DNA from 3 places in the Alteromonas sp. H02 genome. Region 3 is predicted to be linked to each of the others. Evidence: predicted binding sites of a transcription regulator. Region 3 holds the regulator's gene; each other region holds the start of a gene.
The links. Region 3 encodes ArgR, which controls arginine synthesis, uptake and breakdown. Its sites were predicted from a motif close to ANTGAATANNTATTCANT; they were not measured.

Region 1: a site for ArgR is predicted at 1,329-1,346, ahead of AC566Q_RS08190 (OadG family protein). Genes of this name have one in related genera too.
Region 2: a site for ArgR is predicted at 1,425-1,442, ahead of AC566Q_RS17290 (DUF2170 family protein). Genes of this name have one in related genera too.

What each region holds. Positions count from the first base shown of each region.
Region 1 is NZ_CM185021.1:1,776,696-1,779,843, reverse strand. It holds gene oadA (sodium-extruding oxaloacetate decarboxylase subunit alpha) at 1-969, opposite strand, end outside; gene AC566Q_RS08190 (OadG family protein) at 988-1,251, opposite strand; gene AC566Q_RS08185 (GNAT family N-acetyltransferase) at 1,644-2,114, opposite strand; gene AC566Q_RS08180 (NUDIX domain-containing protein) at 2,117-2,671, opposite strand; gene greA (transcription elongation factor GreA) at 2,746-3,148, opposite strand, start outside.
Region 2 is NZ_CM185021.1:3,717,189-3,720,336, forward strand. It holds gene queA (tRNA preQ1(34) S-adenosylmethionine ribosyltransferase-isomerase QueA) at 1-668, opposite strand, end outside; gene AC566Q_RS17285 (DUF6471 domain-containing protein) at 1,152-1,388, opposite strand; gene AC566Q_RS17290 (DUF2170 family protein) at 1,685-2,074, shown strand; gene AC566Q_RS17295 (PspA/IM30 family protein) at 2,090-2,770, shown strand; gene AC566Q_RS17300 (potassium channel family protein) at 2,885-3,148, shown strand, end outside.
Region 3 is NZ_CM185021.1:539,606-542,753, forward strand. It holds gene AC566Q_RS02455 (outer membrane beta-barrel protein) at 1-1,365, shown strand, start outside; gene argR (transcriptional regulator ArgR) at 1,474-1,938, opposite strand; gene mdh (malate dehydrogenase) at 2,277-3,148, shown strand, end outside.

The DNA.
Region 1 (3,148 bases), 1.2 Mb from region 3:
CTGCAGTACTTCATCAAATTTATCGGCTGCGCCCTGCTCTTTGAGCTGGCTTTCCATGTTGGTAAGCATACCACCAGGCACCTGAGCCAGCAGAATACGTGCATCAACGCCTTTCAGGCTGCCTTCAAACTTAGCATACTTCTTACGCACATCACGGAAATATGCGGCAATTTCGGCCAGCTCCGGTAAGTCGAGGCCGGTATCGCGCTCGGTACTTTCCAGAATCGACACAATGGTTTCGGTGGCAGAGTGACCATACGTCATACTCATTGACGAGATTGCGGTATCCAGAATGTCGATACCAGCGTCTATGGCTTTTTGGTAAGTGGCGGTGCTCAGGCCGGTAGTGGCGTGACACTGCATGGCAATCGGCACATCTACGGTTTTCTTCAGTTCGGTAATCAGTGTTTCACACTCATAAGGCTTGAGCAGACCGGCCATATCTTTAATACAAATAGAGTGAACACCCATATCTTCGAGCTTTTTCGCCATGTCCAGCCACAACTCGAGGTTATGTACAGGGCTCACGGTGTAAGAGATAGTACCCTGAGCATGCGCACCGCAATTTACTGCGGCTTTGATGGCCGTTTCAAGGTTACGTACATCATTCATGGCATCGAAAATACGGAATACGTCTACACCGTTGTCGTGCGCACGCTCAACAAAGCGGGTAACCACGTCATCGGCATAATGGCGATAACCGAGCAGGTTCTGACCGCGCAGTAACATTTGCTGCGGGGTCTTTGGCATGGCTTTTTTCAGCTCACGGATACGTTCCCAGGGATCTTCACCCAGATAACGAATACACGAATCGAAGGTGGCACCACCCCAGGACTCAATCGACCAATAACCCGCGTTATCAAGCTTTTCAGCGATGGGTAGCATATCGTCCAGACGCATTCTGGTTGCTAGCAATGATTGGTGCGCATCCCGAAGCACCAGTTCGGTAATCGCCAGTGGCTTAGACATGTGTTCTCCTAAAGTGTGTTATTTATTCTTTGCGTTTCTGTGCGCGTGCACAGCAGCAGAAATGGCAGCGATAACATTGTTATCGGCGGCGGCTGTTGAAGTGGCTTTCGTGCCCGACGCTCTTACCGGCGACTGCGGCTCCTGACCAGGGAAACGCTCACAAAAAGCCTTGAGCGCGTTTACCGCGAAAATAAGGATTGTCAGAAACACAAAAACAAAGCCCATTCCCACCAGCAGTAAATTGCCAGCTTCCATTAGTAATTCTGAAATCGGTGTAGTCATTGCTTTTCCCGGGCATTATTTTGGAAACAGATTAGTATCACGGCAGTTGCTAAAAGACAATATAAACAACTGTTTAAATTGAAAAAAAAATCAATTTTTACGACTAAATATCAATATATATTCTATTTTTTGCATAAAATTAAGCTTTATTTATGTAACCTATAAATCTCATGAATGCTTATATCACATTAAATTAACATTCTATTATCACCTCATTACCCATAAACTGTGTTTATAGCTCGTATAAGTGATTAATATATCGCCTGTAAATGAGTGTGCTGGAGGGCATTGACGAACACAAGGTAAAGTTCAGCAATGCTTGATCTGAATTAATGGAAAAAGAGTTTAAGGGCTCTGTGAGGCCGTCCGGTTAAATCTATAGCGGCAGGCGATTATAAAGTTTTACACATAAAACAACTGTTAGGATCGGCCTGATAGTCAGCAAATGGCCCACAAAATTGAAATCCATAGCGCTGATATAACTGCCTGGCCGGGGCAAAAAAGTCCATGCTGCCAGTTTCCAGCCACAAGCTTTGATAACCAGTATTCGCTGCATAATCAATAACATGCTCAAGCAATCTTTTGCCAGTACCGGTACGCCGTGCACTGGCTGGTGTTCGCATGGATTTTATTTCGGCCTGAGCGGCGTTAAGATGTTTTAGTGCGATGCAGCCCAGCAGTTTATGCCCACAACGGGCCGCAAAAAAGGTAATGTCCGGCGCTTTAAGTTTATCAACGTCGAGAGCATGCACGCACTCAGGTGGCGATGTGGCATACATATCAGCCAGATGTTCCTCGAGCAACGCAATCACATCACCACCGGATAAATCATCTACCCTGATTTGCAGCGACTCGGCTGGCATGATTAAAGATAGCCTTTAAGCGTTGCCAGTCCAAACGCATTACAGGTGGTTGAATCCATCATTTCACCGTTAATGATGCGAGCTTTAACTTCTGCCAGCGGCAACTTATGCACGGTAAGTCCCTGCTCTTCTTCTTCGAGTTCCTGAGCCGTTTTGGTAAGATTTTTCGCCACAAAAATATGATAACGCTGGGAACACATACCATAGGCCAGGAACTGTTCGCCAACGTATTGCCAGTCGGCTGCCAGCAAACCGCATTCTTCTCTTAATTCGGCCTTAGCAACGCTCAGTGCGTCAAAGGTTTCTGCGCCCTCTTTAGCCCCTTGTGGAAATTCAAGATGACGGCCTTTTACCGGATAACGATATTGTTCGACAAGGTAAACATCGTCGCCATCAATGGCGATCACCACGACAAAGTCAGGCTTATCAACAACCCCATAAATCCCCCGGTAACCGTCATCACGGCCAATAGTATCTTCACGCACGGTCATCCAGCGATTCTGATAAACCACTTTGGAGCCGAGGGTTTGAATTTCGTCGGTGTTGGTGTCTTTCATATAAATCCGTTTAATACAGGGCGTAAATCAAAGGGGCAAAAAATAAGAGCTGCGAAAGCAGCTCTTATAAATGTTTAAATATATTCGACTTCTATGATTTCGTATTCAACGGTGCCAGCCGGCGTTTGAATGTTAACCATATCGTCGAGCTCTTTACCAATCAGGCCGCGGGCGATGGGCGAGTTAACAGAAATCAGGTTTTGTTTAATGTCGGCTTCATCGTCACCCACAATGCGATAAGTGGTTTCTTTATCGTTATCAACGTTAAGAATGGTCACCGTAGCACCAAAAATAACCTTGCCGTTGTTAGGCATTTTGGTGACATCAATGATTTGTGCATTAGACAGTTTACCTTCGATGTCCTGAATGCGGCCTTCACAGAAGCTTTGCTGTTCACGAGCGGCGTGGTATTCGGCATTCTCTTTTAAGTCGCCATGTTCACGGGCTTCCGCAATGGAGGCGATAATTTTAGGACGC
Region 2 (3,148 bases), 2.4 Mb from region 3:
ATCTTGTGTTCAAGCACATTGTCGACCCGCACTGGCTGAAAAGTACCAGCACCTACGTGTAAAGTAACGTAAGCCAGATTAACCTGCTTTTCTGCCAGCGCGGCTAAAATGGTCTCGTCAAAATGCAATCCTGCCGTAGGTGCTGCTACGGCGCCGGGGGCCTGATTATAAACCGTTTGATAACGTTCTTTGTCGCTGTCTTCATCGGCTCTGTCTATATACGGTGGTAATGGCATATGGCCATGGGCTTCAAGCTGCTCAAGCACCGTACTCTCGCCGTCAAAAGACAGCTCAAACAACGCGTCCTGCCTGCCTGTTACGGTCACTTCAACCGCCCCTTCCAGGAGTAATTTAGTGCCGGGCTTCGGTGCTTTGCTGGCGCGCACATGGGCCAGCGCTTTATGCTCGTCCACAATGCGCTCAACCAGCACTTCCACTTTACCGCCAGAGGCCTTCTGCCCCAGCAGTCGAGCAGGTATGACCCGGGTATTATTAAATACCAGCAGATCCCCCGGCTCTACCAAATCAAGCATATCGCGGAACTGTTTATGCTCGACCGTGCCCGTTTTACCATCAAGATGTAACAAACGGCTGGCAGTGCGTTCGGCGGTAGGATGTTTAGCAATCAGGTGCTCGGGCAGTGTAAAACTAAAATCTGATAATTTCATGCAGCTCAAATGTCGTATCAAATTGCTTTTAAGTCGCGGAGAATAACCGCCCTAACGGGCTTTCCTTCGAGTCAAAAGGGTTTCTGTCAAAAATTGGCGGGAGTTTAACACATTTCGTCGAAAAAAGGCCGTGTCATCGGCTCAATTTCACGCTTTACAGCGGTATTTAAAAGCTCATTTAGCGGGTGGCAGTTTCAGGCCTGGCGACATTCTATTGAGCAACTGTAAAGCCTCAGTTCTCTTGCAATTCATTTACTTACAATTTCCCTGAATTTACCCTGCAAGTATCTCACCAACTTTAGGTATTTATATCCATACCAATGAATGCCGTATGATACACAGTTTTTCTTTTATTATTTTGGAATAAGACTATTATTTAATCAAAGCGATGATGTTCTCCCATCTTCCTTATTCGACCCAGTCATTTTGGCTGGGTTTTGTTTATGTACCACGCAATCCACGTATCTTCTGCCTTGTAGCAATTTAATCGCTGTCTCCGGCAGCCATTACCTCGGCCATCATCTCTGCCGATAACGGCCGTGCTTTGAGGACAAAAAGAATCTGTAACAGCAAATCGGCACCTAAAATGCCTTTATTCACTTTATTGCGCAAATTATCGGCCGTTTGCGAGACCCCTATTTCTGCCAGTTTGTCACTCAATCCCTGATATTTCACACCGCGCAGCGACATTTCCGAACGAATAATCCGCTGTACCACCATCCGCCATTGATTCTGACCTTTCAAAACAACCCCTTTTGTGAATTATAATTTACATTGACACACTTTTTTACACATATAGACATAATTATTATTGACTATTGCTACCTTAATTGTCTACACTTTTCCTCGTTCCGGCAGATATGCTCAAAAAAATCAGTCGGAACGGGCAATGAGAACAACACAGACTATCGGTTTAGAGACACTTTGTTGCACTAATTAACGTAAAGTCGTTGCAACAGTGTAGTAAATCTGACTAGAGTTAACGGCATTTAGCTGATTCGGTAAGGAGATATAGTATGGAATGGGATCTTGAACAACTTGAGGCCCTGTTTAAAGACATGGATGACCTGGTCGTCACCCGCGAGAAAGAATGTTTACTGATTGCAAATCAGGACGGGCTGGATGCCTGGCTGGCAATCAGCGGTGAGCAAATCATAGTTGAGAGTTTACTGTTTAACGCTTCGCAGGTTGCCGATAAAGCCGCTCTGGACCACGATATTCTGTCAACTCACATGCTTTTCCCACTCACAACGGTGGCCATATCCAACGTTAATGGAGAGGAATACTACACGGCATTCGGTGCGCTGAGCGCGCAGTCAAAAGCAGAGAGTATTCAAATTGAAGTGACTACGTTATTCCAGAACGTGGCAGCTTTCCTTGACGCTTATGAGTCACATTTGAAGTAATTTAAGGAGAAATTTATGTCTGTTTGGAAAAAACTGATCACAGCAGTGAAAGGTGGAGCCAACGAAGCGGCCCAGTCAGTGGTAGATAGTCAGGCAATCAGAATTCTTGAACAGGAAATTCGGGAAGCAAAAGAAGAGTTGCGCAAATCTGATCATGCCCGCACCCAGATTCTGGCTAAGTGCAAATTGTCACAGCAAAAAGTTGATGGATTTAACCAGTCGATTGCGGAGTATGAAGCCCATGCCCGTAAAGCTATCGACACCGACCGTGAACTGGCGCTTGATTGCGCACAAAAAGTTAGCGAACTGAAAGCTGAACGCGACCAGGAACAGCAATACCTCGACCAATTCAATGCGTCAGAGAAGCAGCTGGCTAAAAATATTCAGCAGGCAAAAGCCAACCTGCGTCGCCTGGAACAACAGGTTGATATGGTAAAAGCAACTGAAAGCGTGCAGAAGGCTCAGGTTGCAGTATCTTCCCGTCATATGGGCGCAAACAGCAAAATGAAGACGGCGACTGAGTCACTGTCGCGAATTCAGGAAAAGCAGAAAATGCGCACCGCGGAGCTCGAAGCAGCGGAAGAACTGGCTTCATCTGAATCGTCTGACGATTTAGAGAAGCGTCTGGCAGAGGCTGGCATCAAAGGCGGCCAGAGTTCGGCCGACGATGAGCTGGCGCGCATTTTAGGCAAGTAAATAAAATCAAGCGGTTAAGTCTCGGCTTGCTCTCTGGCAGGTACTTGGACTAACCGCTATTTTTTTGCGAAGATGGCAATCAACTCAACAACAGGGATAGTCAGTGGCGCCAATATGTGGATAAAGATCCGACGCGTAATGCTTAACTATTTTGCCGAATCACGATGGTACACCATCGTTCTGGCGACGCTGTTTTATGGCTTGTCGTCCTGGTTGTTACTTTATGCATTCGACGAACAGGCACTGACCGAAAGTGTTGATTTCATCTATTGGCTGGCAGTGACCGGCTCAACAGTTGGCTACGGTGATTTATCGCCGCAAACCCCTGCTGGCAAGCTTATTGTAGCCTTGTATGTTATCCCGCTAGGCTTAAGTATC
Region 3 (3,148 bases):
GACGGCCTGGACGTGATTTTGCCACGTATCTCATTCGAATGGTTTGCGGGTGATTACACTACTGTACGTGGTGGTATTGGTCGCTTCTCTGGTGGTGCACCAAGCGTTTGGATTTCAAACAGCTACTCTAATGACGGTGTTATCTCTGATGACTACGAAGATTTTGGTTCTGGTATGACTTACCAGGTTCCAACCACGCCAGATGCAGCGACTGGTCAGTACATCCCACAAGACGTGCTGGATGCCCTGGCGAATACCGCTCCGGATGGTTCAGTTAACGCACTGCGTCCTGACTTCGAAATCCCGGTAACCACTAAAGTAAGCTTAGGTGTTGCACACGAGCCGCAGATTGATGCGCTTGAAGGCTGGGTATTCTCTGCTGACGTATTGTACAACAAGCTTGAAAATGCCACGTATTGGTACGATCAACGCTGTGAAGACCCAGTGGGTACAGCGCCAGACGGCCGCGGTGTTTACGACTGTAGCAATGGTCCGGAAGCACTGGTTGTAGGTTCAGTTGATGATGGCGACTCAATGCTTTACGCAGTGTCTGCGACCAACGAGTGGGATACAGCATACGGTACGTTTGATTTCTTCACCAGCTACACTTACGCAGATGTTGAAGATGTTGGTTACGGTACGTCTTCTACTGCAACCTCTAACTACTCTGACTTCGCGGCCTATGACCGTCAGAAGCCTCGCGCTGGTACGTCAAACTTCCAGACCGAGCATCTGTGGAAAATGCGCTTTAACTGGAGCAAAGAGCTGATCGACGGTTATCAAACCAAAGTATCGGTATTTGCGACTCGTCGTTCTGGTCAGCCTTACAGCTATACCTTTAACGAAAACAACGCGTGTGTGCTAGATGCCGATGGTGGTCGTTGTGCTCGTGAGAGCCGTAACGATGATGCCGGTCACCTGTTGTATGTACCATCTGGTCTGGACGATCCATTGTTCGCAGCCAGCTCATTTGGTGGTGACCTTGCCGCGCAACAAGAGTTTATGGATTACATCGCTAACTCTGAGTTAGCTGGCTACGCTGGCGGCATTGCCCCACGTAACGGTGACAACTCTCGTTGGTCAACAATTATCGACGTCCGTATCCAACAAGAACTGCCAGCATTTATGCCAGAGCATAAGCTGACCGTGTTCTTCGATATCGAGAACTTCGGTAACCTGTTAAATGACGACTGGGGTCGTATTGAGCGTACCCGTTACGAGTATGAGCGTGCAGTAGTATCTGCTCAAATCGTTGACGGCCAGTACGAATACTTCGACCTGAGAAGCCCAAGCCGTATCGAGAACTTAGAAGTACTGTCTCAATCAGTATGGCAAGTTCAGTTCGGTGTTAAGTACGACTTCTAATAGTTAAGTCTTTATACCTAAACGAAAAAACCACCCGCGAGGGTGGTTTTTTTATGTCTGGAAATGCGCGTGAAGGCAAAAGATTGCAACGCTATGCGCGTGCTGACGCTACACGTTGTCGAATAAGTCCTCTACACGCTGGCGCAGGTTTTCGATTTTAGTAACATCGGCCGGCGCAATAAAAATGGTGTCATCACCGGCAATGGTACCCAGCACACCGTCTTTTTTACTTAGTGAATCCAGCAAACGCGCGATGAGCTGAGCAGCCCCCGGACTGGTGCGGATAATTACCATCACATTATTATGGACAATATCCAGTACCAACTGCTTGAGTGGGCTTTTAGCCGTTGGCATGCCCAGTTCCGGCGGCAGGCAGTACACCATGTCGCCACGGGCATTGCGGGTGCGCACCGCGCCAAATTTACTTAGCATGCGGGATATTTTACTTTGGCTGATATTGTTGAAGCCCTGATGTTTGAGTCCTTCAACAATTTCGCCCTGAGAACCGTAACTTTCTGCCTTGAGGATGTCTTTGAATGCTCTGACGAGCTCTTCCTGCTTATGATTTGCCATTAAAATCCTGACGTTTATTAGTATCGTGATGGTAGCCTTGGTGGCTATGCAATAATGGTTAATCGATTCGGCTTACCCGTCGGCTTGGTGTATACTATGACTCGCGAAGGGTTCAGGCCGGTATGATTATTCTTACCCTAACTGTATAAAACCAGTTATTTTGCCTTGTTTTGCATGAAAAAACAACATATTTGCATAACTATGCAGTTATGTTGAATATAACCCGATTATTCGCTCGTTCATCCCTCATAAGACTAATAGGTGATTGAGTTTTAGGCTGACATCCTTTAGTGTGTTCGGCCGTTATTAAACGTGATTCTTTCCATAGGAGAAATGGTATGAAAGTAGCCGTGTTAGGTGCTGCCGGTGGTATTGGTCAGGCGCTGTCACTGTTGTTAAAAACACAACTGCCAGCGGGTTCTGAGTTAGCTTTGTACGACGTTGCGCCGGTTGTTCCTGGTGTTGCTGTAGATTTAAGCCACATCCCTACTGCAGTTAAGGTTACCGGTCACGGTAAAGACGATCTGGCTGAAGCATTAACCGGTTGTGATGTAGTATTAATTCCAGCAGGTGTTCCTCGTAAGCCTGGTATGGACCGTTCAGACCTGTTCAACATCAACGCTGGTATCGTGAAGGCGCTGGTTGAAGGTATTGCAGATAACTGTCCTTCTGCATGTACCTGTATCATTACTAACCCGGTTAACACCACCGTAGCAATCGCTGCCGAAACGCTGAAAGCAAAAGGCGTTTACGACAAGAACAAACTGTTTGGTGTAACCACTCTCGATGTTATCCGTGCCGAGACGTTTGTTGCTGAACTGAAAGATCTGGACCCTGCAAATACGCATGTACCGGTAATCGGCGGCCACTCTGGTACTACTATTCTGCCACTGCTGTCTCAGGTTGAAGGCGTAGAGTTCTCTGACGATGAGATTTCTTCACTGACTACCCGCATTCAAAATGCCGGTACTGAAGTCGTTGAAGCTAAAGCGGGCGGCGGTTCTGCTACCTTGTCTATGGGTCAGGCGGCAGCGCGCTTCTGTCTGTCTCTGGTTGCTGCTATGCAAGGCGACAACGTGGTTGAGTACACTTACGTACAAACCGACGACAGCGACGACGCAGCGTTCTTCTCTCACCCTGTACGTTTAGGTCCAAACGGTGTAGAAGAAATCCTGTCTTACGGCGAACTGAGCGCTTTTGAACAAAAAGC